2 regions of the Janthinobacterium sp. DSP2-3-3 genome follow, and region 1 is predicted to be linked to the other one. Evidence: predicted binding sites of a transcription regulator. Region 1 holds the regulator's gene; the other holds the start of a gene.
What was found. The regulator FNR, encoded in region 1, switches genes on or off when oxygen is low (the NO sensors DNR and NnrR bind a similar motif). The targets are predictions, from matches to a motif close to TTGATNNNNATCAA.
Positions count from the first base shown of each region.

Region 1 (15,952 bases):
GATCGCTGCCATCATCACGAACCAGAGCAGCACTGACCTGGGCATTGAGATCGGCAGCAATGTGACGGCGATTTTCAAAGCGTCTAGCGTGATCCTGGGCGTGCCCGCCTGATTTAATCTTGTAAGCGCGCCAGCCACTCCCGCGCGGCGGCCAGCGCCTGCTCGAGTTCCTGCGCCGTGTGCGCCAGCAGCGCCGGCACCTCGTCCAGGCGGCCCGCGTCGATGGCTTCCTCGGTGGCAAACGCGGCGCGGATCAGGCGCTTCGTGCCCAGCGTACCGACGGAACCGCGCACGCCGTGCAGGATGCGCGCCACGTCGCTGTGGCGGTCCTCCTGCAACGCTGTTTCGGCGTCGCGCGCGGGCGTCATGCCCTTGTTCAGCGCGTCTTCCACCATGCGCCGCAGCACGCCGCGCCCCTTTGCATCGCGCCCCATCACGCGCATCAGCGGCGCCATGGAAAACACTTCCTCATCGGCAACGGGCGCCGGCTCGGCCGTCTGCACTTGCGGGCGCTTGGGCAGGTGGCGCAGGATGACTTCCATCATCTCTTCCACCACCACGGGCTTGGCGATGAAATCGCTGATGCCGGCCGTCATGCAGCGCTCGCGCTCGGACGCCAGCACGCCGGCAGTCATGGCGATCACGGGCAGGCTCAAACGCAGTTCCGTGCGGATGATGTGGGTGGCGCTGAAACCGTCCATGATGGGCATCTGCATGTCCATCAGCACGATGTCGTAGCGCAGCGCCTCCGTGCGCAGCCGTTCCACGGCTTGCAAGCCGTCGCCCACCACGTCCAGGGTGGCGCCCATGTGCTCGAGGATGCCGCGCGCCACGGCCTGGTTCAAATGATTGTCTTCCACCAGCAGGAAATGCGCGCCGGCCAGCTCCGTGCCCAGCGGCTGGTGCAAGATGCGCTGCTCGCCGCCGTCGTTCTTGGTGATCAGCGCCTGGTGCAGGGCATCGAACAGGCTCGATCCCGTGATCGGCTTCATCAGCACGACATCGGCCTCGGCGGCGCTGGAGATTTCCTCCAGGTGGTTGCGCGCGAAGGCGTTGACCATGACCACGATGGGCTGGCGTTGGCCGATGGCCGCCTGGCGAATGGCCTTGGCCGTGGCCAGGCCGTCCATGACGGGCATGTGCCAGTCTGCCAGCACCACGTCGTAGGGCTGCTGCTGCGCCAGGCGTTCGCGGTACAGTTCGATGGCGGCAAAGCCGGAGTCCACTTCGTCGGCCAGCCAGCCCCACGCCTCGATCAGCTTGACGATCAGTTCGCGCGTGGTGCGGTTATCGTCGGCCACCAGCAGGCGCAGCTGGCCCAAGGCCGGCGTGCGCCGCGTTTCAGCCGGCTGCGCCAGCATGTCGAACGGCACGCTGAACCAGAAGCGGCTGCCCTTGCCTTCGCTGCTGGCGACGGCGATGTCGCCGCCCATCATGTGGATCAGCTGCTTGCTGATGGCCAGGCCCAGGCCCGTGCCGCCGAAGCGCCGCGTGATGCTCTGGTCGCCCTGTGAAAACGCGGAAAACAGCTGCTGTTGCTGCAGCTCCGTCATGCCGATGCCCGTGTCGCGCACTTCGAAGCGCAGCCAGGCGCGCCCGTTTTCGCTCTCGGCCAGACTGACGGCCACCACCACTTCGCCGCTCTCGGTGAACTTGATGGCATTGCCGGCCAGGTTGACGAGAATCTGCTGCAGGCGCTGGGCGTCGCCCACAAGGCGCCGCGGCACGTCGGGTTCGACGGCGATGGCCAGTTCCAGCTCCTTTTCGCCCGCATTCATGGTCATCGTCGTGGCCAGGGTATTCATGACTTCGTCGAGATCGAATTCGACGGGCGACAATTCCATGCGGCGCGCCTCGATCTTCGAATAATCGAGCACGTCGTTGAGGATGCCCAGCAGCGACTGGCCCGCTACGCGCACCATGGTCAGATACTTGCGCTGTTCCGTATCGAGCTTGGTATTGCCCAGCAAGTACACCATGCCCAGCACGGCATTCAGGGGCGTGCGGATTTCATGGCTCATGTTGGCCACGAAATCGCTCTTCGCGCGGTTGGCCGCCTCGGCCCGGTCACGCTCCTGTTCCAGCTCTGCCGCGCGCGATTCGAGCTCCTGCTGCAGGCGGTCGCGTTCGCTCATCAGGCCGTTGAACGCTTCCGTCAGTTCGCCGATCTCGTCGCGCTGCTGCACCGGCACGGGAGTGAAGCGGTTGCCGCTGGTGCGCAGGGCCAGCAGGGTGTCGCGCAGGCGTACCAGCGGCGACAGCAGGCGCACGGTGACCCAGCCCAGAACAAAAGCAGCCAGCAGCGAAGCGAGGATGCTCCACAGTACCAGCCGGTACAGTACGCCATCGAAGGGTTCGAAGGCATCCTCGACGGGCAGCGAGGCACCCAGCAGCCAGTTCACGGATTTCAGGCGCTTGAAGCTGTTGACGGCCGTGATGCCGCGGTTGTTGGTGCTGACCATGCTGCCTTCGCCATCTTCCTTCAGCAACTGCGTGGTCGTCAGGTTGGCGTTCGGCTGGCGCGGCTGCAGCAAACGGCTGGTGTCGGGATGCAGCACGTAGCGCGGCACGGCGCCGCGCGTGAGGATGAAGTAATAGCCGCTCTTGCTGATCTTTTCCGAGCGCAGGCGTCCCAGCAGGTTATCCTTGTACAGGCGCAGCACGCCAATCACCACGCCGGCCACCTGGCCATCGGCGGTGAGCACGGGCGCCACCATCTGCACGATGGGCATGCCGCTTGATTTGCCCAGCATCGGCTCGGTGATCATGGGCTGGCGCGTGCGCACGACGGTCTGGAAATATTCGCGCTCGCCGACGTTGATGCCGGCGCGTCCCGCGACCCGCGGCATGTCGGCCACGATGGCGCCTTGCGCATCGAGCACCAGCACGTCGTCGAACAGCACCAGCATCGCGCGGCGCGCATAGTATTCGCGCAATTGGGCGGGCTGGGCGATCAATTCCGGCGGCTGCTGCCTGGCCGTCAGCGCGACGATCTGCAGCAGCATGCCCAGCTTGTCGTCGAGCTCGGCAGCGGTGCGGGTAATCAGGGCCGATTGCTGGCTCAGCAGCACTTTGGTGAAGTCGGCGCGCATGTGCTGCACCTGGATCATGGTGACCAGCGCGATCATGGCGATCGAGGTCAGGCTGGTGGCTAGCGCGACTTTTGCTTTAATGCCGAGAGGCTTCATGATTTCCTTTTCAGTACCGGGCGGCACAGGCGGCAGATAATGCTGTCAGGAATTTTCCTATCAATACCCGAGCTTGGCAAGCGGTGCGGCGCAAATTGCCCTCCCCGCATGGGCTTTTGACGATGTTGCCATATAATTAAAGTCAGAACGTCGTTTATTCAGCGCAATTGCGGTGAAATTGGCACACGGCAACCGTGTATGCAGTAAACTTGTTATTGCATTTTCTAAAAGGTATCAACATGACTGAAGCGCTACTCACTCCCACCTTGCCCATAGTGAACGTGGAAGCGTTGCGTGCGCGATGCTCGACCTGCAGCATGCATCAATTGTGCCTGCCGATGGGCCTCGATGTGGGCGATATGGACAGGCTGGACCAGATCATCGGCCGCCGCCGCAAGATCGTGCGCGGCGCCTCGCTGTTCCGCATCGGCGACTCGTTCCAGAACCTGTATGCGATCCGCCTGGGGCACTTCAAGACGTACCAGATCAATCCGGGTGGCGAAGAGCAGGTGACGGGTTTCCAGATGGCCGGCGAACTGCTGGGCATGGACGCCATCAGCGCCGACCGCCACCACTGTAATGCCGTGGCGCTGGAAGACAGCGAAGTCTGTGAAATACCGTTTTCCAGCCTGGAACAATTGCTGGGCAATATGCCGACCCTGTTGCGCCATTTCCACCGCATGATGAGCCAGGAAATCACGCGCGAGCAAAGCGTGATGCTGTTGCTGGGCAATATGCAGGCGACGCAGCGTTTTGCCGCCTTTATCGTCAACCTGGCCTCACGCTATGAAGCGCGCGGCTATTCGGCCAGCAAATTTCAGTTGCGCATGTCGCGCGAGGAAATTGGCAATTACCTGGGGCTGACCATCGAGAGCGTCAGCCGTCTGCTGTCGAAGTTCAAGAAGGAAGGCTGGCTGCGCGTCTCGAATCGCGAAATTGAAATCTTGCAGCCCGCCAAGTTGAAAGCCATTACGGCTGGTACCGACGTCTGCAAGTAAGCTTTACAGCTCTGCGTCAGCATGCAGCGCGATGCTGCGCTGCAGGGGCCAGGTCCAGATGCCGGACAGGCGCCACTCGCGTTTATCGTTTTCCACCAGCACTTGCCAGCGGCTGCGCTCAAGCATCGGCAGCGCTACCGAGAAGTTGCCGGCCACATCGGGCTGCACCAGCAGCTTGATATCCTTTTCCGGCAAGGTCGCATGCGCCAGATGCAGCTGCAGCGGACCCTGGTAAGCCTTGCCGAAGCTGTGCACGGAACCACTGAGGCGCGCGTGCGCCACATCATAGGATAAGCTGGTATCCATCGCCAGGTTGCTGGCGATCGTGTCGCGCTTCAAATCCTGGTTGATTGCCTTGCCCTGCTTGTAATAGTCGCCCACCACCAGTGCATCGGGCTGCGTAAACGCGATATATCCCATGAAGCTGCCGACGACCACGGACAAGCCTGGGCCGATCATCAGCAGCCAAGGCCAGCGATGCTTGTACCACGGTGCAACGGGTGCTTGCAGCTTGAGACTGTCGGACATGATATTTCTCCTGTTTGATCAGCCAGTCCCCATGCGGGGACTGGCCTTCCTACATTAGCGCGGCACGATGAATACCGCGCTTTCACGTACATGCAGCGATGGGTCGTCCAGCGAGTGCAATTCGATCGCAATCTTGTTCGAGCCCTTTTCGCCGACCCCGTGCGGCACGCGCAGGCGGATCGGCCAGCCCAGCGTTTCCGTCGGCTGCAACATCACTTCTTCGCGCGTCAGCAAGGTCAGGCCCGGCAAGCCGGAGACGCTGATTTTAAAATGCTGGCTTTGCTCCGAGGTGTTCATGATCTGCAGGCGGTAGACGTTTTCGATCATGCCGTCTTCCACTTCGCGTCCCATCGAACCGCGGTCGCGGATCACGTCCATTTTCAGGGGCGTGCGCAAGGCCAGCGAAGTACACACGGCGATGATGATCAGGGCCAGGATGGAAGTGTAGATCAGCACGCGCGGACGCATGGCGCGCTGGCGTATCTGCTTCGAATTGAAGTTGTTTTCCATCGCATGGTCGGTACTGTAGCGTATCAGGCCCCGTGGCCGCTCGACTTTGTCCATCACGCTGTTGCAGGCATCGACGCAGGCGGCGCAACCGATGCATTCATACTGCAGGCCGTTACGGATATCGATGCCGGTCGGACACACCTGCACGCACAGGGTGCAGTCGATGCAATCGCCCAGCTTGTCGTTGTTGCCGGCCTTCTTGCTCATGGCGCCACGCGGTTCGCCGCGCTTGGTATCGTAGGTGATGATCAGCGTGTCCTGGTCGAACATGGCGCTCTGGAAGCGCGCGTAGGGGCACATGTATTTGCACACCTGCTCGCGCAGCCAGCCCGCGTTGCCGTAGGTTGCCAGGCTGTAGAACAAGACCCAGAACCATTCCCAGGGACCGAAATTCAAGGTGGTCACCGCCTGCGCCAGTTCCTTGATCGGCGTGAAGTAGCCGACAAAGGTAAAGCCCGTCCACAGGGCGATGGCGCCCCACACCAGGTGCTTGGCCGTCTTCTTGAAGGCCTTGCGCACGGAGGGACCCTGCTTGTCGAGGGCCATGCGCGCGCTGCGCGTGCCTTCGATGCGGCGTTCGACCCACAGGAAGATTTCCGTGTATACCGTTTGCGGGCAAGAGAACCCGCACCACACCCGCCCGGCAATGGCCGTGACGAGGAACAACAAATACGCACAGATGATCAGCAGGGCCGCCAGATAGATGAAATCCTGGGGCCACAGCACGACGCCGAAAATGTAGAACTTGCGCGTGGTCAAATCGAACAGCAGGGCTTGCCTGCCATTCCAGGTCAACCACGGCAAGCCGTAGAACGCCAGCTGGGTAAGCCATACGCATACCCATCGCCAGGTAGCGTAGCGTCCTTTGGCCTCGCGAGGGTAGATTTGCTCGCGGGCCGCATACATCTTGATGACTTGAGGTTCCATTACATCATTTCACGGGCGTCTGGGGATTCGACAGGCTCCAGACATAGGCCGACAGCACGTGTACCTTGGACTCGCCGAGGAAATCGCTGAAGGCCGGCATGGTGTTGCTGCGTCCCTTGCGTACGGTTTCCATGATGGTATCGGCACTGCCGCCATACAGCCAGATCTTGTCCGTCAGATTCGGCGAACCCAGCATCGGGTTGCCCTTCGCATCGGCGCCATGACAGGCCATGCAGGCGCCGAACTTGGCTTTGCCCAGCACCGACTTGACGGGGTCCGAAGTGGAACCGGACAGGCTCAGCACATAATGGGCCACGTTCTCGACATCCTTTTCGGAGCCCAGGGCGGCGCCCATCGGTGGCATCTGCCCATTGCGGCCGTGCAGGATGGTGGTCTTGATGATGTCAGGTTCGCCGCCATACAGCCAGTCCTTGTCGGTCAGGTTGGGGAAGCCCTTGTTGCCGCGCGCATCCGAACCGTGGCATTGCGCGCAGTAGGTCAGGAACAAACGCTGGCCGATGGCTTGCGCCTGCGGATCGGCGGCCACCGTCTTCAAGTCCTGGCTCAGGTACTTGTTGAACAGGGGGCCGTAGTCGGCTTCCGCCTTCTTCAGCTCTTCCTCGTACTGGCCCGTCGATTTCCAGCCCAGGCTGCCGGCATAGTTGCCCAGGCCCGGATACAGGAACAGATACGCCAGGGCGAAGACGATGGTGATGTAGAACAACCACATCCACCAGCGCGGCATTGGCGTGTTGAGTTCCTTCAAGTCCTCGTCCCAGACGTGGCCCGTGGTGCCGTCGGCAGGCGCGCCGTCGACCACTTTGATTTTCGACTGCGAGTACAGCAGCACGCCGCAGCCGATGATGCCCAGCAAGGACAGCACGATAATGTAGATATTCCAGAAGCCATTGGTAAAGTCAGCCATGGTTGCGCTCCTTTGCCACGCTCATCTCGGCCTCGGCCGGATAGTCCAATGCGTCATCGGCGAACGGCAGGTGCGCCGCCGCGTCGAAGTCGCTGTTGCTGCGGCTGAAAGTCCACCACAGGATGCCTACGAACGTCGTAAAGGAAACCACCGTCATGACGCTGCTGGCGCTGTCAAACAGGTTTTCGATTGCCATGCTAATTCCTTGTTTTGATTAATGTACCGAGGCCTTGCAGATAGGCGACCAGGGCGTCTTCTTCCGTCTTGTCCTGCAGCTGCGCCGGGCCGGCGGTGATTTCCGCATCGCTGTACGGCTGTCCCAGGCGTTGCAGGGCGCGCATCTTCGGCATGATGTCGTCAGGCACCAGCTTGGTCTTCGCCAGCCATGGGTAGGCCGGCATATTCGACTCGGGCACCACGTCGCGCGGGTTGTTCAAGTGCGTGCGGTGCCATTCATCGCTGTAGCGGGCGCCCACGCGGGCCAGGTCCGGCCCCGTGCGCTTGGAACCCCACTGGAACGGACGGTCATACACGAACTCGCCAGCGACCGAATAGTGGCCATAGCGTTCCGTTTCCGCGCGCAGCGGACGTACCATCTGCGAGTGGCAGTTGTAGCAGCCTTCGCGCACGTAAATGTCGCGGCCCGCCAGGCGCAGCGGCGAATACGGCTTCAGGCCGGCGACCGGTTCCGTCGTGCTCTTCTGGAAGAACAGGGGAATGATCTCGACGGCGCCGCCGATGCTGATCACCACCGTGACCAGGGCGATCAGCAGCCAGGGGTTTCTCTCAATCCATGCATGTGAAAATTTCATTTGCTTTTGCTCCTATCAGGCGTGCGCCGCGTTCAGTTCCGGAATGCGGGCGACGGGGAGTTTGCTGCCGCGCAAGGTCATCCAGGTGTTGTAGCCCATGATGCACATACCCGACAGGTACAGCAGGCCACCGGCCACGCGCACCACGTAGTACGGATATGTTGCTTTCACGCTTTCGACAAAGGTGTAGGTCAGGGTGCCGTCCGGATTGACCGCGCGCCACATCAGGCCCTGCATCACGCCGGCGATCCACATTGCCGCGATGTACAGCACGATGCCGATGGTGGCCACCCAGAAGTGCACGTCGACCAGGCGCGTGCTGTGCATCTGCGTGCGGCCCGCCAGGCGTGGCAGCAGATAGTAGATCGAACCCATGGTGATGAAGCCCACCCAGCCCAGGGCGCCCGCATGTACGTGGGCAACGGTCCAGTCGGTGTAGTGCGACAGCGAGTTGATGGTCTTGATCGACATCATCGGACCTTCGAAGGTGGCGATGCCGTAGAACGACAGCGAGACGATCATGAATTTCAGGATCGGATCGGTGCGCAGCTTGTGCCACGCGCCCGACAGGGTCATGATGCCGTTGATCATGCCGCCCCAGCTTGGTGCCAACAGAACCAGCGAGAAGACCATGCCGATCGATTGCGTCCAGTCAGGCAATGCCGTGTAATGCAGGTGATGCGGGCCGGCCCACATGTAGGTGAAGATCAGCGCCCAGAAGTGGACGATGGACAGGCGGTACGAGTACACGGGGCGCTCGGCCTGTTTCGGGATGAAGTAGTAGACCATGCCCAGGTAGCCGGCGGTGAGGATGAAACCCACCGCGTTATGGCCGTACCACCACTGGATCATGGCGTCCTGCACGCCCGCATAGGCGGAATACGACTTGGTGAACGAGGCTGGCATGACGGCGCCATTGACCACGTGCAAAATCGTCACGGCCAGGATGTAGGCGCCGAAGAACCAGTTGGCCACGTAGATGTGCTTGACTTTGCGCTTGATCAAGGTGCCGAAGAACACGATGGCGTAAGCGATCCAGACGACGGCGATGAGGATGGCGATAGGCCATTCCAGTTCGGCGTATTCCTTGCCGCGCGTCATGCCCATGGGCAGGGTGACGACGGCGCACAGGATCACCGCTTGCCAGCCCCAGAACGTGAAAGCGGCCAGTTTGTCGGAAAACAGGCGCACCTGGCAGGTGCGTTGTACAACGTAGTACGAGGTGGCGAACAGGCCGCAGATGCCGAAGGCGAAAATCACCGCATTCGTGTGCAGCGGACGCAAACGTCCGTATGTCAGCCAAGGTATGTCGAGGTTCAGGGCAGGCCAGGCCAACTGAGCGGCGATGATAACGCCAACCAGCATGCCGATGATGCCCCATACCACAGTAGCGACCGCGAATTGCTTCACGATCTTGTAGTTATAGTTCAGCGATTGATCCACAAAGACTCTCCCTGGAATTACTATTTATGATGGTGGCCAGAGAGTAAGTGTTTGCCCGCGAAAAAACTTTGATGTGGATCAAAATTCCCAGGATGAAATAAGGGTAGCTAACTGGCATCGAAATAAATGCTGATTTGGATAAAAAAAGCCATGCAAGATCCCTGCAAGAGGTGCTTGACCTGTGTCAAAAAGCGTATGCCAACGATGGCTGGGTACCATCGTGCCGGGTGTGGAAAAGTCAAGCGTGCGGTTCGTCGGGCGGCGGTTTGACGGCCGTATCGTCGTCCTGCAGCACGCGCAGGCCCGGTCCGACGAGGTCGTCGAACTGGCCGCTGTCGGAGGCGGTGAAATACACCCACAGGGCGATGAAGACGACCACGACGCTTAAAGGGATGAGAAGGTAGAGTGCTTCCATGGTTCAGGCTTTCCGCAGGCGCAGGGCGTTGGCGATGACGACCGCCGAGCTGGCAGCCATGCCGACGCCGGACAGCCAGGGGTTCAGGAAACCCAGCGCGGCGGCCGGGATGGCCGTCAGATTGTACAGGGTGGCCCAGCCCAGGTTTTCGCGGATGATGCGCATGCTGCGCGCGGCCGTTTGCGCCGTATCGAGCACGGAAACCAATTGGCTCGAGAGCAGCACCGTGTCCGCATGCGCCTGCGCCAGCGCGGCGCCGGAACCCATGGCGAACGAGACGTCGGCCGCGCTCAGCACGGCGGCGTCGTTGATGCCGTCGCCGACCATCGCCACGACGGCGCCCGTCGCCTGCAATTGCTGCACGAAATCGAGCTTTTCATCGGGCAGGCATTCGCCGCAGGCCGTGGCGATGTCCAGCTGCGCCGCCACGCTTTGCGTCAGCGCTTCCTGGTCGCCGCTCAGCAACACGACTTGCTTGCCGCGCCGATGGAAATACTCGACCACTTCGCGCGCTTCCGGGCGCAGCGCATCGCTGAGCAAAAAGCGCGTGAGCCAGTGCCCCTGCGTGCCCAGGTACAGCGGCGTCATGCCTTGCATGCCGACGGCCGTGTCGCCCAGCGGCGGCCCGGCGATGGCGGCGACAAAGGCCGCATTGCCCAGGCGGTAGCGCACGCCATCGATCACGCCTTCGAGTCCCTGGCCCTGCACTTCCTGCAATTGTTCCGCATGCGCGCGCGGCTGCTGTCCTGGCAATCCTTCGGCGGCAGCCAGGATCGCCTGCGCCAGCGGATGGGCGCTGCCCGCTTCCAGCGCGGCGGCCAGTTGCAGGCAAGCGTTTTCCGTCATGTTGCCGAGGCCCTCGATTTGCTGCAGCACAGGCCGGCCCAGGGTCAAAGTCCCCGTCTTGTCGAAGACGATATGGGTGGCGCGGTGCAGGGTTTCCAGCACATGCGGCTGGACGATGAGCACGCCGCGCCGCAGCAGGCTGTCGGTGGCGGCCGCCAGCGCCGTCGGCGTGGCCAGGGATAATGCACACGGGCACGACACGACCAGCACGGCGATGGCCACGGGCCAGGCCCGCGACGCATCGTGCCAGCTCCAGAAGGCGAACACGGCGACGGCAAACAGCAGCAGGCCCAGCACGAACCAGGCCGCCACTTTATCGGCCCACTGCGCGATCTGCGGCTTTCCGCTGCCGGCCCGCTCGATGAGTTTTAACAGGTCCGACAGGGTGCTTTCACGCGCCGGTTTCAGTACGCGCAATGTCAGGACGGCACTGGCGTTGATGGCCCCGCCCGGCACCTGTTCTCCCGCCTTGCGCCGCTGGGCCGCACTCTCACCCGTCAGCAGAGATAAATCGAGCGCGCTCGTGCCTTCGATGATGACGCTGTCGGCGGCGATCGCCTCGCCCGGTTTCACAAGGATGATGTCGCCCACATCCAGCGTGCCGGCCGGCACCAGGGTGGTGGCGCGGTTGTCGGGAAAGCCCGCCATCAGCGAGGCCGAGGCGGGCAAGGCGTGCTGCAGGCGTTCCAGCGCCGAGGCGGCCTTGCGGCGCGCCTGCAGCTCGTAATAGCGGCTGCACAGCAAGAGGAAGATGAACATCGTGGCTGAGTCGTAATACACCTCGCCGCGGCCCGTAAAGGTCGCCACCACGCTGCCGAAGAAGGCCGCCAGGATGCCCAGCGCCACGGGCACGTCCATGCCGAGGGTGCGTGCGCGCAGGCTGGCCCAGGCACCCTGGAAGAAGGGCATGGCCGAATAGCAGATGGCCGGCAAGGTCAGCAGCAGGCTGGCCCAGCGCATCAGGCTGGCCATATTGTCGTCCAGGGTGCCGTCCTCGGCGGCCAGGTAGGCGGGCGCCACGTACATCATCACCTGCATCATCGACAGGCCCGCCACGAAGAGCTGGCGGCCCAGGGTCTTGCTGGCCTTTTGCAGGCGCTCGCCATGGCGCACGGCGTCATATGGATAAGCCGTGTAGCCAACTTGCCGCACGGCTTGCAGGATGTCGCCCGGCTCGCACTGCGCGCGGCTCCAGCGCACGTACAGGCGCTCCGTGGCGACGTTGAGGCTGGCTGCCTGCACGCCGGGCAGGCGCGTCAGCTGGCGTTCGATCAGCCAGACGCAGGCAGCGCAACGGATGCCTTCGACGGAGAGTGTCGCTTCGCAGCTGCTGGCGTCGCGCGCGAATTGCGCGTCGTCATTGCTGTACAGGCGCAGTTCGGGCGGCATCAGGGTGGCATCAAACGCGTTGACGGCATATTCGTCGCGGTCGCGGTAGTAGGCGCTCTGGCCGATGTCGACGATGGTTTGCGCCACCGCTTCGCAGCCGGGACAGCACATGGCGCGCGGCACCTCGTCGATAGTGACGGTCCAGCTGGAGCCAATGGGGACGGGCAAGCCGCAATGGAAGCAGGCGGAGGGTTTTAAAACAGCATTCATAGGTTTGGTTTCATGCGTCTTTTTATGGATGGCCCGTGACGCACAGGGCGTCGAGCCAGCCCAGCGACACGCCGTTGGCGGCGCGCAGCAGGCCCAGCAAGCCAAAGCCCAGCACCAGCAAGCCGCTGGCGATGCGCACGGGGCGGCGCTGCATCTGCGCGCGCAGGCGCGTGCCCAGCAAGCCCATGCCCAGCAGCATGGGCAGGGTGCCCAGGCCGAAGGCGGCCATGCTGGCCGCGCCGTCGAGGGCCGAACCCTGCAGCATGGCCGTCAGCAGGGCGCTGTAGACCATGCCGCACGGCACCCAGCCCCACAGGCCGCCCACGGCCAGCGCCTTGAATGCGCTATCCATCGGCATCAAAGGATGCAGCAGGGGGCGCACGCGGCGCCAGACGACGTTGCCGGCCGCTTCCAGGTGGGCCAGGCCGCGCCAGGCATCCATCAAGTACAGGCCCAGGGCGACGAGCATCAGATTGGCCAGCCAGTAACCGGCCACTTGCAGGGACGCCATGTGCAGCATGCCCGCGCCGGCCAGGCTGCCGGCCAGGGCGCCGGCCAGCATGTAGCTGCCGATGCGCCCGCCGTTGTAGGCCAGCACGCGCAGCACGTTTGTTTGCAGCGTCGTTTGCAGCACCGGGCGCGCCACCGCGATGGCGATCACGGGACGGCTGGGCGCGGGAGCTGCGCCACCGCCCAGCGACAGCGCGCCGACGATGCCGCCGCACATGCCGATGCAGTGCACGCTGCCGGCCAGGCCGACCATGAACATGGGCACGAGGCTGAGGGCATTCATCGGGCGGCGTTACACCGTTTTCGAGTAGCGCAGCGGCTGCACCGCGTCCGGCGTCGCGTTCGCGCGGGCCTGCGTCAGGTAGCGGTCGAAGACCATGCAGATATTGCGGATCAGCAAGCGCCCTTTCGGCGTCACCGTCAACCAGTCTTCCTCGATGACGAGCAAGCCGTCACGGGCCAGTTCGCGCAGCTTTTCCAGCTCGGCGGCGAAATAGCTGCGGAACTTCACTGGGTGGGCTTGCTCGATGGTGGCGATCGACAATTCGAAGTTGCACATCAGCATCTGGATGATGATACGGCGCAATAAATCATCGGTATCGAGCTTGATGCCGCGTGCGATCGGCAGCACGCCTTCGTCGAGTTTTTCGTAATACGCGTCCAGCGTCTTTTCATTCTGGCTGTAGACGGCGCCGACGGAACTGATGGCCGACACGCCGCAGGCGATCAGGTCCGCTTCCGCGCGCGTCGAGTAGCCCTGGAAGTTGCGGTGCAAGCGGCCCTGGCGCTGCGCCACGGCCAGGTCGTCCGTTGGCTTGGCGAAATGGTCCATGCCGATGTAGACATAGCCGGCGGCCGTCAGGCGCGCGATGCACAGGCCCAGCATGGCCAGCTTGGTGGCGCTGTCGGGCATGTCGGCGTCGAGGATGCGGCGTTGCGGCTTGAACAGGTGCGGCATATGCGCGTAGTGATACAGGGCGATGCGGTCGGGGCTGGCGGAAATGACTTTGCGCAGGGTTTCCGTCATCGTTTCCAGGCTTTGCTTGGGCAAACCGTAGATCAGGTCGATGCTGATCGAGCGGAAACCGGCGTCGCGCGCCGCTTGCATGATGGCCACCGTTTCCGCTTCCGGCTGGATGCGGTTGACGGCCTTCTGTACGTCGGCGTCGAAATCCTGCACACCCAGGCTGATGCGGTTGAACCCTTGCGCGCGCAGGGAAAACACGCGTTCGCGCGACACGGTGCGCGGATCGATCTCGATCGAATACTCGCCGTCTTCATCGGAAGCGAACTCGAAATGCTGGCGTAAATGCAGCATCAGCTCGTCCATCTGCTTTTCGCTCAGGTAGGTCGGCGTGCCGCCGCCGAAATGCAGCTGCTCGATCTGGTTCATGCCGGCAAACAGCTTGCCCTGCATGGCGATTTCCTGTTTCAGATAGCTGAGATAGGTGGCGGCCTTGCTGCGGTCTTTGGTGATGATCTTGTTGCAGGCGCAGTAGTAGCACAGGGTGTCGCAGAACGGCACGTGCACGTACAGCGACAGCGGACGGCGGCCGCCGCGCATGCGCAGCGCGGCCAGCGCTTCGAGGAAGTTGCCGTAGCCAAAGTCGGCATTGAAACGGTCGGCGGTCGGATAGGACGTGTAGCGGGGGCCGGACTGGCTCATCTTGCCGATGATGACCGGGTCGAATTCGACCACGGCGTCCAGGTCGGCGGAAGCACTGCTGAGTAGTGTAGGCATGATGTGTGTAAGGTCTTGAAAGGTGTTAAGCGGCCAGGCGTTTCAGAGCGGCGGGTTTGCCGGTGTTCGCGGCGCCTCCCTTGCCGCCGGGCATGGCGACGCGGCGCGGTGGCGGCATCTTGCCGAAATTGAACAGGCTCACGGCTTGCGACAGGCTGGCGGCTTCTTCCGCCAGGCGCGTGGCGGCGGCGGCGGCTTCTTCCACCAGGGCCGCATTCTGCTGCGTCACCTGGTCCATGTGGGCGATGGCCTGGTTGACCTGGTCGACGCCGATGCTCTGTTCGCGCGAGGCGATGGAAATTTCCTGCATGATGGCCGTGACTTGCTTGACGGAGCTCACTACCTGTTCCATGGTGGCGCCGGCGCGGTTCACCTGCAGCATGCCGGCGCCCACCTTGCCGACGGAAATTTCAATCAGCTGTTTGATGTCCTTGGCCGCCACGGATGAGCGCTGCGCCAGGTTGCGCACTTCGCCCGCCACCACGGCGAAGCCCCTGCCTTGCTCGCCGGCGCGGGCCGCTTCCACGGCCGCGTTCAGGGCCAGGATATTCGTCTGGAAGGCGATGCCTTCGATCAGGGCGATGATGTCGACGATTTTCTTCGACGAGGTGTTGATCTCGTCCATGGTGGTGATTACTTCGGCCACGATTTCACCACCCTGTACGGCCACTTTTGAGGCGGCCACGGCCAGTTCGTTGGCTTGCACCGAGTTGTCCGCGTTCTGTTTCACCGTCGACGAGAATTCTTCGATGCTCGAGGCCGTCTCTTCCAGGCTGGCCGCCTGCGATTCCGTGCGGCCCGACAAGTCCATATTGCCGACGGCGATTTGCTTGGTGGCCACGGCCATGGTTTCCACGTTGATGCGCACGTCGCGGATGGTGGCGATCAGGTTGCTGTTCATCTGTTGCAGCGCACGCAGCAATTGCCCCACTTCATCCGTGCTTTCCGTTTCAAAACTGCCCGACAGGTCGCCGGCGGCAATTGCGCGCGCGCCGTTCAAGGCCTTGCCCAACGGCTTGAGCACGGACATGCGCAAGGTGTACCAGAGGAAAACGTTGATCAGGAAGCCGAACAGGGTGGCGCCGAAGATGGCGTAATTGGTGATCTTGCCGCCGCTGGCGAACAGGCTGATGATGCACACCAGCAGTTGCAAACAGTTCACGATGGACGTGGCGGCCCAGATGCGCAGGTTGAGCGACATGTGCGTCAGATTGTGCAGCAGGTGCGCCAGGCCCGGGCGCACGATCTGGCCGTTTTTGATGACAATGTTGCCGCCTTCCTTGTTGCGGATGGCCGCGTAGGCTTCCTCGGTCGCCTTGACCTGATCCTTGTCGGCCTTTACGCGCACTGACATGTAGCCGATGGTCTTGCCCGCTTCGCGGATGGGTGTGACGTTGGCGCGCACCCAGTAAAAGTCGCCGTTCTTGCAACGGTTCTTGACCAGGCCCGTCCACGGCGTGCCGGCCTGGATCGAGGTCCACAGGTCGGCAAACGCTTCGGCCGGCATATC
Region 1 is NZ_JAFCWA010000017.1:41,726-57,677, reverse strand. It holds gene ACP7DE_RS25560 (TOBE domain-containing protein) at 1-112, shown strand, start outside; gene ACP7DE_RS25555 (response regulator) at 114-3,188, opposite strand; gene fnr (fumarate/nitrate reduction transcriptional regulator Fnr) at 3,428-4,186, shown strand; gene ACP7DE_RS25545 (FixH family protein) at 4,190-4,714, opposite strand; gene ccoG (cytochrome c oxidase accessory protein CcoG) at 4,769-6,151, opposite strand; gene ccoP (cytochrome-c oxidase, cbb3-type subunit III) at 6,156-7,076, opposite strand; gene ACP7DE_RS25530 (cbb3-type cytochrome oxidase subunit 3) at 7,069-7,272, opposite strand; gene ccoO (cytochrome-c oxidase, cbb3-type subunit II) at 7,274-7,888, opposite strand; gene ccoN (cytochrome-c oxidase, cbb3-type subunit I) at 7,904-9,331, opposite strand; gene ccoS (cbb3-type cytochrome oxidase assembly protein CcoS) at 9,570-9,746, opposite strand; gene ACP7DE_RS25510 (heavy metal translocating P-type ATPase) at 9,750-12,191, opposite strand; gene ACP7DE_RS25505 (sulfite exporter TauE/SafE family protein) at 12,214-12,984, opposite strand; gene hemN (oxygen-independent coproporphyrinogen III oxidase) at 12,994-14,442, opposite strand; gene ACP7DE_RS25495 (methyl-accepting chemotaxis protein) at 14,468-15,952, opposite strand, start outside.

Region 2 (15,952 bases), on a different contig from region 1:
GCCGAGCTGATGCGGATGAAGGACGTGCCGTTGCGGCTTTCCACGGCAAATGTCAACGCGTTCAGGGCGGGATTGAATTCCACGTTGGCCTGGCGGTAGGCATCCGGCGGCGCCAGTTTGGCCAGCAGGCTAGCTGCCTCGCCTGGCTTGACGGCCGATAATTCGACCTCGGCGCGCAGCGGCTGGCCGGCGGCGGACAACACCGTGATCTTGCCCAGCTCGGCTGCGGATGCCGCCGGTGACAATAACACCGCACAGGCGACAGCGCTGCTGAGTGTTTTAATGGCAAGGGAGGCGACCCGGGGACGAGTGTGTACAGGCATAGTTGGCGGCATCTTAGTTGACATGGGAAAACTGTTACTTTTCCAGAGGTATCAACATATCATCATGCCCAGAGCTATGCAAGCTCCGCATGGTTGAGCCTTGATGGCTTCAGGGCGAAAAAAAAGCCGGGGAAACAGCCCCGGCTTGATCTTGATCAGCAATTTATTGCCATTACGCGTCGAGCAAAATGCGCAGCATGCGGCGCAGCGGCTCGGCAGCACCCCACAACAATTGATCGCCCACGGTGAAGGCGGACAGGTACTCGCCGCCCATGCTCATCTTGCGCACGCGACCGACGGGTATCGTCAGGCTGCCCGTGACGGCGGCCGGCGACAGGTCGCGCACGGACGCTTCGCGCGTGTTCGGCACGAATTTCACCCATTGATTATTGCTGGCGATGATGTCGTTGATTTCATCGAGCGGCACGTCTTTTTTGAGCTTGATGGTCAGCGCTTGCGAATGGCAGCGCATGGCGCCGATGCGCACGCACAGGCCGTCGACGGGAATTTCCTTGGTGCCAAAGTCGATGCCGCGGCCCAGGATCTTGTTCGTTTCCGCGCCGGCCTTCCATTCTTCCTTCGACTGGCCGTTGCCCAGGTCCTTGTCGATCCACGGGATCAGGTTCCCGGCCAGCGGCGCGCCGAATTGCTTGATCTCGTCCGGCGAGTAACCGTGCTGGGTAGCCAGCACCTGGCGGTCGATTTCCAGGATGGCGGAAGCCGGGTTTTCCAGCAGCGCCTTGACGGAGCCGTTGATGGTGCCAAACTGCGTCAGCAGCTCGCGCATGTGCTGCGCGCCGCCGCCCGATGCCGCCTGGTAGGTCATCGACGTCATCCAGTCGATCAAATCGTGCTGGAACAGGCCGCCCAGGCCCATCATCATGCAGGAGACGGTGCAATTGCCGCCGATGTAGTTCTTCACGCCCTTGCCCAGCGCATCCTTGATGACGTGCAAGTTGACGGGGTCGAGCACGATGACGGCGTCTTTTTCCATGCGCAAGGTCGAGGCCGCATCGATCCAGTAGCCATTCCAGCCCGCTGCGCGCAGCTGCGGGAAAACAAAGCTCGTGTAGTCCCCGCCCTGGCAGGAAATGACGATGTCGCATTTGGACAGTTCGGCGATGTTGTTGGCATCCTTGAGGATGGTTTCATTCTTCGCCATGGCCGGCGCCGCGCCGCCCGTGTTCGAGGTGGTGAAAAACACCGGTTCGATGTGGGCGAAATCGCCCTCTTCCTGCATGCGCTGCATCAGGACCGAACCGACCATACCGCGCCAACCTACCAAGCCAACTAATTTCATTACCATTCCTCAAGATGAGACGGCGACTGCCGTCATTAAACTATTTTATCCCAGTGCTTTTACAACTGCATCGCCCATCGCCTCGGTACCGACCAAGGTGGTGCCCGCTTCGTGGATGTCGGCCGTGCGCAGCCCCTGCGCCAGCACTTGCTTGACGGCAGCCTCGATACGATTTGCCTGCTCTTCGCGGTTCAGCGAATAGCGCAACATCATGGCGGCCGACAAAATCGTCGCCAGCGGATTGGCGATGCCCTTGCCCGCGATATCGGGAGCCGAACCATGCGACGGTTCGTACAAACCCTTGTTGTTGGCATCGAGCGAAGCCGACGGCAGCATACCGATCGAGCCCGTCAGCATCGCGGCCGCGTCCGACAAGATATCGCCGAACATGTTGCCGGTCACCATGACGTCGAATTTCTTCGGCGCCCGCACCAATTGCATGGCCGCGTTATCAACATACATATGATCGAGCGCAACATCCGGGTATTCCTTGTGCACGTCGATGACAATATCTTTCCAGAACTGGAAGGTTTCCAGCACGTTCGCCTTGTCCACGCTGGTGAGCCTCTTGTCGCGCTTTTGCGCGGCCTGGAAGGCCACGTGGGCGATGCGGCGGATTTCGCCCTCCGCATAGCGCATGGTGTCGAAGCCTTCGCGCTGACCCTTGAACGGACCGTCCGGGCACTCGCGCACGCCGCGGGGCTGGCCAAAATAAATATCGCCCGTCAATTCACGGATGATCAGAATGTCCAGACCCGCCACCACTTCCGGCTTCAGGGTCGAGGCGCCCGCCAGTTCCGGATACAAAATAGCCGGACGCAGGTTAGCGAACAGGCCCAGGTTCTTGCGCAAGCCCAGGATCGCTTGCTCGGGACGGAACTGGCGCTCCAGATTGTCGTACTGGTAGTCGCCGACGGCGCCGAACAGCACGGCATCGGCCGCCTTGGCCAGGGCCAGCGTGCCTTCCGGCAAAGGGTGGCCATGGGCCGCATAGCCGGCGCCGCCCACGGGCGCGCTTTCCAGCTCGAACGATTCGCCCAGCACATTCAAGACCTTGACGGCTTGCGCGACAATTTCAGGGCCGATGCCGTCGCCGGGTAAAATTGCAATTTTCATATTTTTATCGATTAAATGACGTTGGCGAGCCACGGTTGAGTAGCGAGATGGCGTTCTTCGAAGGCGCGGATATCGTCCGCATGGCGCAGGGTCAGGCCGATATCGTCGAGGCCATTCATCAGGCAATATTTGCGGAAGGCATCGATCTCGAATGGATACGAGACGGAACCATTGCTGGTGCGCACGCACTGCTGTTCCAGGTCCACCACCAGCTGGTAGCCGGGGAAAGCCTTGACTTCATTGAACAGGTGCTCGACCTGGCTTTCCGACAGCACGATGGGCAGCAAGCCATTCTTGTAGCAGTTATTGAAGAAGATATCGGCAAACGACGGCGCGATGATGGCGCGGAAGCCATATTGATCGAGGGCCCACGGCGCGTGTTCGCGCGAGGAGCCGCAGCCGAAGTTCTTGCGCGTCAGCAAAATCGAGGCGCCCTGGTAGCGCCCCTCGTTAAGCACGAAATCCGGGTTCAGCGGACGGCGGCTATTGTCCTGGCCCGGTTCGCCATGGTCGAGGTAGCGCCATTCGTCGAACAGGTTGGGGCCGAAACCGCTGCGGTGGATCGATTTCAGGAATTGCTTCGGGATAATCGCGTCGGTGTCGACGTTGGCGCGGTCCAGCGGGGCCACCAGGCCTTCGTAAAGCGTAAATTTATCCATGCTGTTTCTACTCGGTAGGACGGGCGGCGCAGGGCGCCGGCACGTCACGGTTTATTTTCCGCCGGCGCCAGTGACGACCTGGCCGACTTTCTGCACATCGCGGCCAATGCCGGAGACGGTGTTGCAGCCAGACAGGATGACGGTGGCGATGAGGAGGGCGAAGAGTTTTTTCATGATGATTTCTTGATAGTAAGTAAGGGACTGGGAGCGCTAGTGTACGCCAGCGGCGCCAGTCCCTGCCCTCATCGCAAGCCCCGCACGTCGACAAAGTGGCCGGCGATACCCGCCGCCGCCGCCATCGCGGGCGACACCAGGTGGGTACGGCCGCCCTGCCCTTGCCGGCCTTCGAAGTTGCGGTTCGAGGTCGAGGCGCAGCGTTCGCCCGGTTCCAGACGGTCGGCATTCATGGCCAGGCACATGGAGCAGCCCGGCTCGCGCCACTCGAAACCGGCATCCTTGAAGATGCGATCCAGGCCTTCGCGCTCGGCCTGGTCCTTGACGAGACCGGAACCGGGCACCACCAGCGCCAGGCTGACGTTCGAGGCGCGGTACTTGCCGCGCACCACGGCAGCGGCCGCGCGCAAGTCTTCGATGCGCGAATTGGTGCAGGAACCGATGAAGACCTTGTCGATACGGATGTCTTCGATGGCGGTATTCGGTTTCAAGGCCATGTAGACCAGCGCCTTTTCCATCGCATCGCGCTTGACGCTGTCTTTTTCCTGGTCGGGGTCCGGCACGCGGCCATCGATGCCGATTACCATTTCGGGCGACGTGCCCCAGGTCACTTGCGGCACGATGTCGGCGGCATTGAGTGTGACGACCAGGTCGAAGCGGGCGCCCGGATCCGAATGCAGGGTGCGCCAATAGGCCACGGCGCGCTCCCAATGCGGACCGGCCGGGGAAAACGGGCGGCCCTTGACGTAATTGATGGTGGTGTCATCGACGCCGATGATGCCGGCGCGCGCACCCGCCTCGATGGCCATGTTGCACACCGTCATGCGACCTTCCATCGACAGGGCACGGATGGCCGAGCCGCCGAATTCGATACAGTAGCCCGTGCCGCCGGCCGTGCCGATCTTGCCGATGATGGCCAGCACGATATCCTTGGCCGTCACGCCGGCCGGCAAGGCGCCGTCGACTTGCACCAGCATGGATTTGGATTTCTTTTGCAGCAAGGTTTGCGTGGCCAGCACGTGTTCCACTTCCGACGTGCCGATGCCGTGCGCCAGCGCGCCGAAGGCGCCGTGCGTGGACGTGTGCGAGTCGCCGCACACCACCGTCATGCCGGGCAAGGTCGCGCCCTGTTCGGGGCCGATCACATGCACGATACCCTGGCGCTTGTCGTTCATGTTGAAGTAGGTCAAGCCGTAGTGCTTGGCGTTCTTGTCCAGCGTTTCTACCTGCAGGCGCGAAACCGGGTCGGCGATGCCGTCGACGCGGCTGGTAGTGGGCACGTTATGGTCGGCCACGGCCAGGTTGGCGGAAATACGCCACGGCTGGCGCCCCGCCACGCTGAGCCCATCGAAGGCTTGCGGGCTGGTGACTTCGTGCAGCAGGTGCCGGTCGATGTACAAAATTGTCGTGCCATCATCTTCGGCCCGAACAACGTGGGATTCCCAGAGTTTGTCGTAAAGCGTCTTCATCATGATTTATGCAGCGTTGCCACAGCCTGTTTAAGTGATCAAGTGATACCAAGTCATACGGTGATCCACAGGGATTATGCCATATATTGCGCAATACAGAACCGAAACAGGTAAAAGCGTGGGATTGGCGATACAAAGTTTGGCCACATTGTTATATATGAGCTGGAAATTGCCGATATCGGCACATTGGCGGCATGCCGGCCCCATCCGCAGGCAAGCTGCCGAACGAGTCACGGCGGAATCAGAAATTGATACTTTTTCCTTAACCTTTCGTGTATTGTATTTCGACAATAACGACAGGCGCGCGCCCCCGCACGCGCTTACAAGCGATGAGGACCTGAATGAAACTGCACTTATGGGCGCTGGCCGCCCTGACCCTGACCAACACGCACGCGGTCGCCGCCGCGCCAGGAGAAAGCTGCGTACAGGACTTGCGCGCCATTGGGCCCTTCCTGCTGGAAAACGATACGGGCGCACGCGCCCACCTGGCGCAAAAGGGCCAGGCCTATTTCGACCTGGCGCTGGCAAGCGCAAGCGAGGCCGCGGAAAACACTAATGATGAATCTGCTTGTAATGTAGTACTGGCCAATTATCTGAGTAAATGGCGCACAGGCCATCTGCAGATCGTGCCCAGCACGACATTGAAGCACAGCAAACCAGCGCCGCCCTCCACGCCAACGGCAACGGCAACGGCAAATACTGATCAAAGAGAGCCATCGCTGCAACTCCTGTCACCTCGGACCGCGTTACTGACACTACCCAGTTTTTTTCCTCGGTACAGCAACGCAATCGCTGATTTACTGACAAGCAAGCGCCACGATCTTGCCACCCGCCCCAACTGGATCATTGATGTCAGGCTCAATAATGGTGGTAGTGATAGCACTTATGCGCCGCTACTGCCATGGATCAGCTCAGGCGAGATCGTCAGCGTGGGTGGCGAATGGCTGTCCACGCCTGCCAATATCGCCGGACAGGAAGATATCTGCGCGCTGTTCGCCCCCGGTGATACCTCGTGCACGACATACAGTGAGCATGCCGTCGCCCGTATGCGCAGCGTCGCATCAGGCCAGTTCGTGACGCAACAAGCCGATGGACCTGTCAGCTATGGAAGTTTTCCCAGAAAGAAAATGCAGCCGGCCCGCGTGGCGGTACTGGTCGACCGCGATTGCGCGAGCTCCTGCGAAGAATTCCTGCTGGCAGCGCGGCAAAGTTTTCACGTCAAACTGATCGGGCGCAACAGCAATGGCACCCTCGATTACTCGAATTTGCGCCTGCATGCCTTGCCCTCAGGGATACGCCAGTTAATGTACGCCACCTCGCGCTCGGCCCGTTTGCCGCAGCTGCAGGTCGACCTGGGCGGCATCATGCCCGACATCTACCTGCCGCCGCCGAAGGACGAGGCGGAGCGCGCCCAGGAAATCGTGCGCGTGCAGCGCTGGCTGGAAGGCGGTAGTTTACGTTAATGGCAGCAGTGAATCTACCGTGTGATTCAGCAATAAAAAAACCCGCTGCATATCGACGCAGCGGGCTTTGATAGGAGCAAGCGCAGACTCAGGCAGCTAAACGCACACTACCTCTACACCCGTCCATCAGGAACGACAGACCGACTACCAGCACCAGCTCGCCTTCAGCCGAGCGGGCAGTACCGGTAATGCCTTCCACGGTGATGGCCGTCATCGGCTTGATCACCAGGTCGGCCGTGCCATCGACGGCTGCCACGGCAAGAATGTACGGCTGTGGCGCAGCAACAACAATGCCCACGCGCTCGCTGCACGATTCATAGCCCAGGGCGCCGGCCAGCGAACGCACGGGCAATGGACGGCCCTGGTCTTTCAGCACGGGCGCGCCGCCCACTTCCATGAAGGTTTCCGGCAATTCGACGACGCGCTGCACCACCGCCATCGGCAGCGCCAGCGCGGCGCCCGACGTCGACACGAGCATGGTCGGCACGATGGAAAGCTCGATCGGCAGGCGGATGGCAAACTTGGTGCCCTTGCCCAGCGACGACTCGATGTGGATGGCACCGCGGTTTTTCTCCACGGCCGTCTTGACCACGTCCATGCCCACGCCGCGTCCGGAGACGCTGGAAGCCACTTCCTTGGTCGAGAAGCCCGGCAGGAACACCAGCTGGAAGCATTCGTCGTTGCTCAGTTGCGCGTTTTCGCTGATCAGGCCTTTTTGCTGGGCCTTGCTGCGCAGGAAGGCCGGGTCCATGCCCTTGCCATCATCTTGCAGCACGATCATGACACTGTTGGCTTCCTGCCAGGCTTTGAGCGAAATATACGATTTGGCGGGCTTGCCGGCAGCCAGGCGCGCTTCCGGCGATTCGACGCCATGGTCGAGCGAATTGCGCAGCATGTGCACGAGTGGATCGTACAGGCTGTCGACAACCACGCGGTCGACTTCTGTCTCCGCGCCTTCGATGGTCAGCTCGACATCCTTGCCCAGGTCTTTCGCCAGTTCGCGCACCAGGCGCGGGAATTTCTGGAACAGTCGGCCGACAGGCTGCATGCGCGTGGCCAGGGTGGCCCGCTGCAGCTCGGTCGAGTAGCGCGAAGCGCGTTCCAGGGTTTCCGCCAGGGTCGCCATCAGGGTGGCGGCCTGACCTTCAAATTTGAATTGCAGCAAGCGTTCGAGCAGCACGGCAGCCTGGTTGGCAGCCTGCACCGACTCGCCGGCCACTTCCAGCAGTGCGTCGAGCTTGACGGCGTCGACGCGGATACTGTCTTCCTTGACGGGAGCGGCATGACGCACTTCCGGACGATCTTCACGCCGTTCCGCACCATCCCAGGCCTTGGCGGCCGGCTTGGCAACGGCAGCAGGGGCGGCGGCCACGACAGCAGGCGCAGCGGCGACGGCGGAGGCCGGTGCGGCAGCGACCTGGCTACCGGCCGGCACGACCGCGTTATACATGCCTTCCCAGTCCAGGCCATCGGCACTGGCGGTGGAAACAGCGGCGGCTGGCGCCACCACGACCACTTCGGCAACGGGCGCGGTGGCTTGCGTCACCACGGCAGCGGCAGGTGCAGGTGCAGGTGCGTCTATACCCTTGCCTTCGATGGCGTTCGTCAGGATGTGTTCCAACTCTTCCGGCATGGCCGGCAAACTTTCCGGCGCGGCACCGTTGGCCAGTTCCGTCAGCTGGTCGGCCACGAAACCGGACGCTTGCAGCGCCGCCTCGATGGCGATCGGCGTCACCGGCGCGGCGCCCGTGCGCAAAGCGTCGAACAGGTTTTCCGTCAGATGGCAGGCCGCCACCAGCGCGGGCAAGCCCATGAAGCCGGCGCCACCCTTGATGGTGTGGAAGGAACGAAACACGGCATTCAGTGTTTCCTTGTTGTCGGGATCACGCTCGAGGCGCAATAAGTGCTCTTCAACATTAACCGCAAGATCCATCGCCTCAACGACGAAATCCTTGAGCATATCGTCCATTAGAATCCCAAATCCGCAAGAAGGTCGTCTACATTATCCTGGTCCAGCGCCACCGACGGCACGGACGGGCCCTGCATCAGCGGCACCGGCTTTTGCGCCAATTTTTCGCGCACTTCGGCCGGCGCGTTGTCGCGCAGCAGCTGGGCAAGCTCGTGCTCCACCGTCTTGGTGATGTTGACCACTTTTTTGATCAGCTGGCCCGTGATGTCCTGGAAGTCCTGCGCCATCATGATTTCCAGCAAGCGCGCTTTTTCCGCTTCCGTTGCCTCGGCAACGGCTTGCGCGAACTGGCGCGTATCGCCGGCCAGGGCCTTGAATTCTGCCAGGCTCAGCTTGCCATCGAACAGCGCCGTCCAGCGGCTGTCCATGTCCTTGGCTTTCTTCGACAGCACATCTTGCGCCGGCATGCCTTCGTCGAGCGTATTCAGGACCTTGTTGGCGGCCTGTTCCGTCAGGGTGGCGACATATTCCAGGCGGTCCTGGGCATCGACGATCTGCGACGACGCTTCCGTCAACGCCTTGTCGTAGCCCAGTTCGCGCAGCGAATCGTGCAGCAGGCGCACGATGCCGCCCAGGCGTTCGAACATCGGCTTGTCGGACTGGTCGACAGGATCGGCCGCTTCGCCAGGCACGCCTGCGGCAGCCGCAGGTGGCGCTTCCGGCACGGCGGCGACTGGCGCTTCCGCTACGGCTGCCGGCACGGCGGCGCTGGCCGACACCGAATCGAACAGCGCGTCAAAATCATCGTCCGCGATCACGGCTGCGGGCGCTGCGGCAGGCGCGGGCTTGGGAGCGGCCGCACTTTGCGCAGATACTTCATCGAATAATGCATCAAAATCATCAGCGGCGTTGGTCATATCCCTGCTTCTCCATAATTTGTCAAAATTCCGCCTGAACTGTGCGTTTTACAGACTGATACCCACAATTTCTCGATTAAGATGATTTGAGGCAATACCGCTGCGATGGTGCGAGTGTAGCAGGGCGCCGCCCTGTTGGTAAATCTCAAAACGCGCTTCCTGGTGTAAAGCTGGCTCATAAGAGCTTTTCCGCCAGGAAATAAGTGTTCCTACCGTTGTATTTTGAAATACTACCATTGGCGTGCCTGCAAGACCACGCGCCGCACAAGAAATCCTGCTCGCGGGCGCCTGCGCAACAGTACGCCAAGGATATCGTTGCGGCTAAAACACGATCTTTCTGCTAATGTTGTCTATACTGAAGGTGCAATAGTATTGATAATTATCAAGTCTTTACATGAATACCATGCTGCCGCCGCGCCTACAATAAGGGGCGTTGCACGCGCTGAGTCACTGCCAAAGGACCTGCCATGTATAAGAAAATTCTGATCGCCACGGACGGCTCCACCGTCTCCAACCTGACGGCCTGTGCCGGCGTTGCCTTTGCCGAACAGATGCAAGCCGACATTCTTGCCGTGTACGTGGCGCCCGAATACCAGTACCCGGTGTATATCGAAATCATTCCCCCAAGCTATCCCAGCGAGGAGGAATACCGCATCGCCATGCGCAAGGCGGGCGCCGACCACTGGCAGCCCATCCTCGACGCTGCCGCCAAACACGGCCTGGAAGCGACGGGCCTGACCGCCTTTTCCGACAGCCCCGCCCTGAAAATTGTGGAAGTGGCGCAATTGCAGCAATGCGACCTGATTTTCATGGGCTCGCATGGCCGCAGCGGTTGGGGCCAATTGCTGCTTGGCAGCGTGACCAATAAAGTGTTATCGCACTCGAAATTACCGGTGCTCGTGCATAGGCTGATCAAGGAACCCCCATCAAAATAAGGGGTCACATGGCCTAGCAGGCCGCCGCAGCCCATATATCGGGTAAAAGGCAAAACTGCGACCATTTCAGTTAAAATAGCAACGTTTCTCGTTTCTTAACACCCGGCCGGCCGCAACGAAACGGCCAGGGAAAAATACACGCCTCCAGATTGCGCGCCTATGATACGTATTGTGATTGCCGACGACCACACCATCATGCGAGAAGGATTGAAGCGCATCCTTGACGGCGCGCCGGACATCGACATCGTAGGCGAAGCCATCGATGGCTTTGAGGTACTCAACCACGTACGCCAGGGCGGCTTCGACCTGTTGCTGCTCGACCTGTCGATGCCGGGCCGCAGCGGCGTCGATCTGATCCGGCAAATCCGCAGCGAGGCGCCCAAGCTGGCCATCCTGATCCTCACCATGCACGAGGAAGAGCAATATGCGGTGCGCGCCATCCGCGCCGGAGCGCAAGGCTATCTGACCAAGGAAAGCGCGGGCACCCAGCTGGTGGGCGCCATCCACAAGGTGGCGTCGGGGCGCCCCTACATCAGCGCAGAGGTGGCAGAGCAGCTTGTGCTCAACATCATGATGCCAAATGAAAGCTTGCTGCACAAACAGCTGTCGGACCGCGAGTTCGAAGTCTTTTCCCTGCTGGTGGCGGGCAAGTCGATCACGGAAATCGCCAACAATCTGCACCTGAGCGTGAAGACGGTGAGTACGCACAAGACCCGCATCATGCAAAAGATGGGCATGAGTTCGTTGTCGGAAATGGTCCAGTATGCCGTGGCGCACCGTCTGCTGTCCCCCTTCAAGACCTGACTGGCGCGCCAGCGCGTAGGAACAATCCTACATCAATTGCCACAGCTCCTACTGTCATATTCAGCCACTGCTGATATGAATTGCATACGGTTGTTGGCATACTGAAACCAGTAATCAAGTTGCTGGGAAGTTATTTCATCACACAGCAAGTCTTCAGCGAATTGAGCATTACCAGCCTGGACGCGCGCCGCCGACCCTTGCCCGCCCGCCGTCCTGCGCACCTTGTCATTCAACTCTGAACTACCTGTCACCAGGAGATGAACATGCTGTCCACGCAAACGCCTGAAACCCGCGCTGCCTCTCCATCGCTGGCCCCCTCCTCTCCGATGGAAGCGGGGCGTCAGCGCCAGGGTCGGCTCTGGTCGAACCTGAAGGAGGTGTGCGACCTGCTGCATATCTCCAGCGCCTGCACCATTGCCGCCGACGAACTGCTGTTCCAGCACGTGCAATTCAAGACGGGCCAGCGCGTGCACACCATCGGCCAGCCGTTCGACACCTTGTACATCGTCAATTCGGGCTTCCTGAAAACCGTGCTCATCGACGAATTCGGCAATGAGCAGGTACTCAGCTTTCCCATGAAGGGCGACATGCTGGGCGTCGATGGCATCCACTCGCGCCATTACTCCTCGGAAGCGGTGGCCCTGTCCGACTGCGACCTGATCCTGCTGCCGTTCAAGAAGCTGACGGCACTGGGCCGCGTGCACCTGGAGCTGGAAAATGTCATGTACGGCGTGATGAGCCGCGAACTGGTGCGCGAACAGGCGATGATCGGCATGCTGGGGGCCCTCAGCGCCGAAGCCCGCGTGGCGCGTTTCCTCGTCTCGCTGGCCGACCGCTTCGCGCAGATGGGCTACTCGAGCAAGCTGTTCAACCTGCGCATGACGCGCCATGAAATTGGCAGCTACCTGGGCCTGACGCTGGAAACGGTCAGCCGTACCCTGTCCGCCTTCAATGAAATCGGCCTGATCACGGTCGACCAGCGCACCATCGGCATCAAGGATCCGGACGCCCTGAAAACCCTGCGCCGTCTGCCGCCCTCGCGTTCGCGCGCCAAGCAGCTGGCCGCCGCCAAGCTCAAGGCCGACACCGCCGCCGCAGCCACCGCCTCGGCGCAATTGCTGGCCACCATTTAACGCCCCAAATAACGCCCCAAAAAGATTTCCTTCAAGCTTGGCACAGGCTTGACCCGGCCAAGGCGCGCACCGCCTTGCCGGGTCTTTTTTGCTGCCGCTCCCCTTCCGCGCCGCGCTTGCGGCCGCCTTTGCGCAGCACCCGGCGCACCGCCCTCGCCCAAGGTGCCGTGCCGCCGTAAAAAAGCGCAAATTCCGCACAAATAGGCCTTGCTTTTTGGGCCACATTCAACAATAATGCAAATACGAATCATTCTCAACTGAGATAAAGAAAGCCCAACATGCAAAGCTCAAAACCAGCCTTGATCCAGGATGCCGCTAGCGCCCACGTCCGTCCTCCCGTCAGCATGGCGCAACCGGCGCGCCGCATCACCAGCGAAGCGCTACTGCAGCAGGGCCGCGAAGTGGAAATTGAGCACAGCGGCAAAATCTATCGCCTGCGCGTCACCCAATTGAACAAGCTGATCCTGACTGCCTGAAGCAGCACGGCAGCCAGTCACCACACTCGCCAGCCAGTCGCGCTCCGTGCGCGCAGCCAGCTAAACCACCGCACAGGAGTGTTTGATGGCGAACGACCGACCTTCCCCGATGTTTCCGTCCCCGCAGGGCCAACAGCCTGAATTGCTGCTGTCGGCCGTGCTGCACCTGATGTCGCACTACCATGCGGGCAGTCCCTGCGAGAAACTGGCGGGTGTCATCGAACGCCACCTGCAAGTGTTGTCCAATTCGCCCGGCCTGGGGCCCGTGCTGCAAGCGACCTGCCAGCAGTTGTCGCAGCAATGGGCCGCCCTGGTGGCGCTGCACTGCCCTGCGCCGCCCAAGACCACCTTGTTTGAGCGCTTGGCACGCCTGCTGAGCGCCAAACGCCCTGTTTCACCCCTGCCGCAATAATTTCTCTTCAACACCTCCCATCGCCTAACAGGATATCGCCATGTGTGACAAAGACAAGTCCCTGCCCGTCATCAGCAATTGTTCCAGCGGCGAGGGCGAAACAGCCGCGCTCGCTTCGCGCCGCCGCCGACTGTGGGAACTGTCGCATACTTGCCATTGCCCGCTGGTCGGCGTGGGCTTGCCGCTGGGCTACCTGCGCAAGCTGGTGGGCAAGATGACGGGCGGGCGCGTGCTGGCCGACGACTACGAAGTGCACGTGGGCGCCGTGACGGAATGCGGTGCGCGCAACCGCCTGTCCGAAGCCCTGCAAAAGGAACTCGAACGCCGCTACGCCCCCGTGATCCTGCGCTTTCGCGGCGCCAAGACCACCGAACAAGTGGCCGAGCTGTGGCGCACGGCCGTCGCCAACGGCGACGTGTCGGGCGCCTTCTGGGCCGGCCTGACGCATCCGCGCTGCGATGCCGAACTGGAAGAGCAGATGTGCCGCGACTTGCACATGATCCAGCACCAGGCCGGCGCCTGCGTGCGCGCCGACATGGGCAAATTTACGGCCTTGCAGGAAGACAATGCGCGCCTGACGCACGAACTGGCCAAGCTGCAACAGCGCAGCCAGGCCATGCTGATGGAAAAAACGGGCGAGCTGGAACGCCAGGAAGCGGTGCTGCTGCGCACGCGAGCCGAAGCTATCGGCAAGGATAGCGTGATCGATGGCTTGCGCTTTGATCTGGCGCAGCTGCAGGCCGCCATCCCGGCGCTGGAATCGCGCACGCGCCTGGTCGAGCGCCTGGCGCAAATGGATGAGCGCGAAAAGGAATTGCGCCAGCAAATCACGGAATTGAAGCAGGCCCAGCCACGTCCGACCGCCGCCGTGCCGCCACCGGCGCCGAAGCTGGAAGTGTCGACGGGCGGCAAGCTGAAAATGCCGATCCGCCTGGTCGATCAAAGCGTCTTGTGCGTGGGCGGGCGCAGCGGCAATGTCGCCACCTACCGCGCCTTGATCGAGCGGGTCGGCGCGCAGTTCGCCCACCACGACGGCGGCCTGGAAGATAATGCCAACCTGCTCGATTCGAGCCTGGCAGCGGCCGACCTGGTGATTTGCCAGACGGGCTGCATCAGCCACAGCGCCTACTGGCGCGTAAAAGATTATTGCAAGCGCACGGGCAAGCGTTGCGTCTTCATCGACAACCCCAGCATCTCCAGCCTGGCGCGTGGCTTGCAGCAAGTCAGTGGGGAAATGGAACCTGCCGTGCTGAGCACGGCAGAGTAATACGGCACAGGGCGGTGGGCTTATGCCACCAGCTCGCGGTCGATGGCCTCGCGCAAAATCGCATCGTCGACCGTGGTGTCGGGCGCGAAACGCCCCACCACCTTGCCATCCTTGCTGATCAAAAACTTCTCGAAATTCCACAGCACATCGCTGGGCTGCTCCTGCGTGATGCCGTAGCCGGCCAGCTTGGCGCGGAAATCGCTGCCCGGCTTTTCCTGCGCTTGCGGCTGTTCCTGCACCAGGCGTTGGTACAGCGGATGCTGGCCCGGACCCTTGACGACGATTTTTTCAAACAGGGGAAATTGCACGCCAAAGGTGCCGCGGCAAAAGTCCGCGATCTCGGCATTGCTGCCCGGCTCCTGCGCGCCGAATTCATTCGCGGGGAAACCGGCCACCACCAGGCCCTCGGCCTGCTTGTCGGCGTAGAGTTTTTCCAATCCTTCATACTGCGGCGTCAAGCCGCAGGCGGAGGCGACATTGACCACCAGCACCACCTTGCCGCGATACGCGTCCAGGCTGGTAAGCTCGCCATTGATGCGGCGCAAGGGAATGTCGTAAATGCTGTCGCTCATGATGGGTCTCCTTGGATAAAACAATCATCATAGCTGTGTGCGCGCGAACGCGCTGGCGCCGTCAAGAAACTCAGTACACGTCGCGCCGGTAGCGCCCTTCTGCCGCCAGCGCATCGAGCGCGGGCCGGCCCAGCATCTCTTGCAGGGCCTGGTCGACGCCGCCCGCCATGCCGGCCAGGCTACCGCAGATATAGATGGCGGCGCCCTGCTCCAGCCACAGTTTGACTTCGTCTGCATTGCCGCGCAGGCGGTCCTGCACGTAGATCCGCTCCGCCTGGTCGCGCGAAAACGCCAAGTCCAGGCGCGGCAGGTCACCGCTGGCGTGCCAGTGTTCAATTTCTTCGCGATAATGAAAATCGTGGGCCGCGTTACGCTCGCCAAAGATCAGCCAGTTGCGCCGCAGACCGGCCAGCACACGGCTTTTCAGGTGGCCGCGCAAACCAGCGATGCCGCTGCCGTTGCCAATCAGAATTAATGGCCGTTGGGCATTGTCTTCCAGGCGGAAGCGTTTGTGCTGGCGCAAGCGCAGTTGCACTACGTCGCCCACAGACGCCTGCGCCGTCAGCCAACCCGAGGCCAGTCCCAGGCTACCATCGGGATGCGCATGCTGGCGCACCAGCAAGTGCACGCCGCCATCGCGCGGGATCGAGGCGATCGAATATTCGCGCGGCTGGGCGCAATCCGCCGGCACGGCCACTTGCACCAGGTCGCCCGACTGCCAGTCAGGCAGGCTGCCGACCACGGGCGCCAGCTCCACATGAAAGATGGCGCCACCGGCGCTGTCCGGATTGAGCAAGCGCCTGTGCGTCAGGCGCCAGTCGCCGAAGGCGGGGGCGCTCCAGTCCGGTGCGTCGCTGGTGCCGGCCAGGTGGCTCAGGCGCTGGAACCATTGCTCGATGGCGGCGCTGGCGCTGCGGTCGACCTCGATACGTTCAAACAGGCGCGAGGCGCCCTGCGCCGCCAGCCAGGCATCGAGCGCGCGGCCGAAGCCGCAGAAGTGAGTGTAGCTGCGGTCGCCCAGGG
Region 2 is NZ_JAFCWA010000001.1:817,980-833,931, forward strand. It holds gene ACP7DE_RS03890 (FimV/HubP family polar landmark protein) at 1-251, opposite strand, end outside; gene asd (aspartate-semialdehyde dehydrogenase) at 496-1,623, opposite strand; gene leuB (3-isopropylmalate dehydrogenase) at 1,669-2,739, opposite strand; gene leuD (3-isopropylmalate dehydratase small subunit) at 2,751-3,398, opposite strand; gene ACP7DE_RS03910 (lipoprotein) at 3,450-3,572, opposite strand; gene leuC (3-isopropylmalate dehydratase large subunit) at 3,641-5,044, opposite strand; gene ACP7DE_RS03920 (S41 family peptidase) at 5,383-6,504, shown strand; gene ACP7DE_RS03925 (chemotaxis protein CheA) at 6,593-8,473, opposite strand; gene ACP7DE_RS03930 (protein phosphatase CheZ) at 8,473-9,330, opposite strand; gene ACP7DE_RS03935 (universal stress protein) at 9,798-10,265, shown strand; gene ACP7DE_RS03940 (response regulator) at 10,425-11,069, shown strand; gene ACP7DE_RS03945 (Crp/Fnr family transcriptional regulator) at 11,396-12,202, shown strand; gene hemP (hemin uptake protein HemP) at 12,481-12,678, shown strand; gene ACP7DE_RS03955 (hypothetical protein) at 12,764-13,090, shown strand; gene ACP7DE_RS03960 (DUF2325 domain-containing protein) at 13,131-14,357, shown strand; gene ACP7DE_RS03965 (glutathione peroxidase) at 14,378-14,929, opposite strand; gene ACP7DE_RS03970 (sulfite reductase subunit alpha) at 15,000-15,952, opposite strand, start outside.
Region 2: a site for FNR is predicted at 9,703-9,716, ahead of ACP7DE_RS03935 (universal stress protein). Genes of this name have one in related genera too.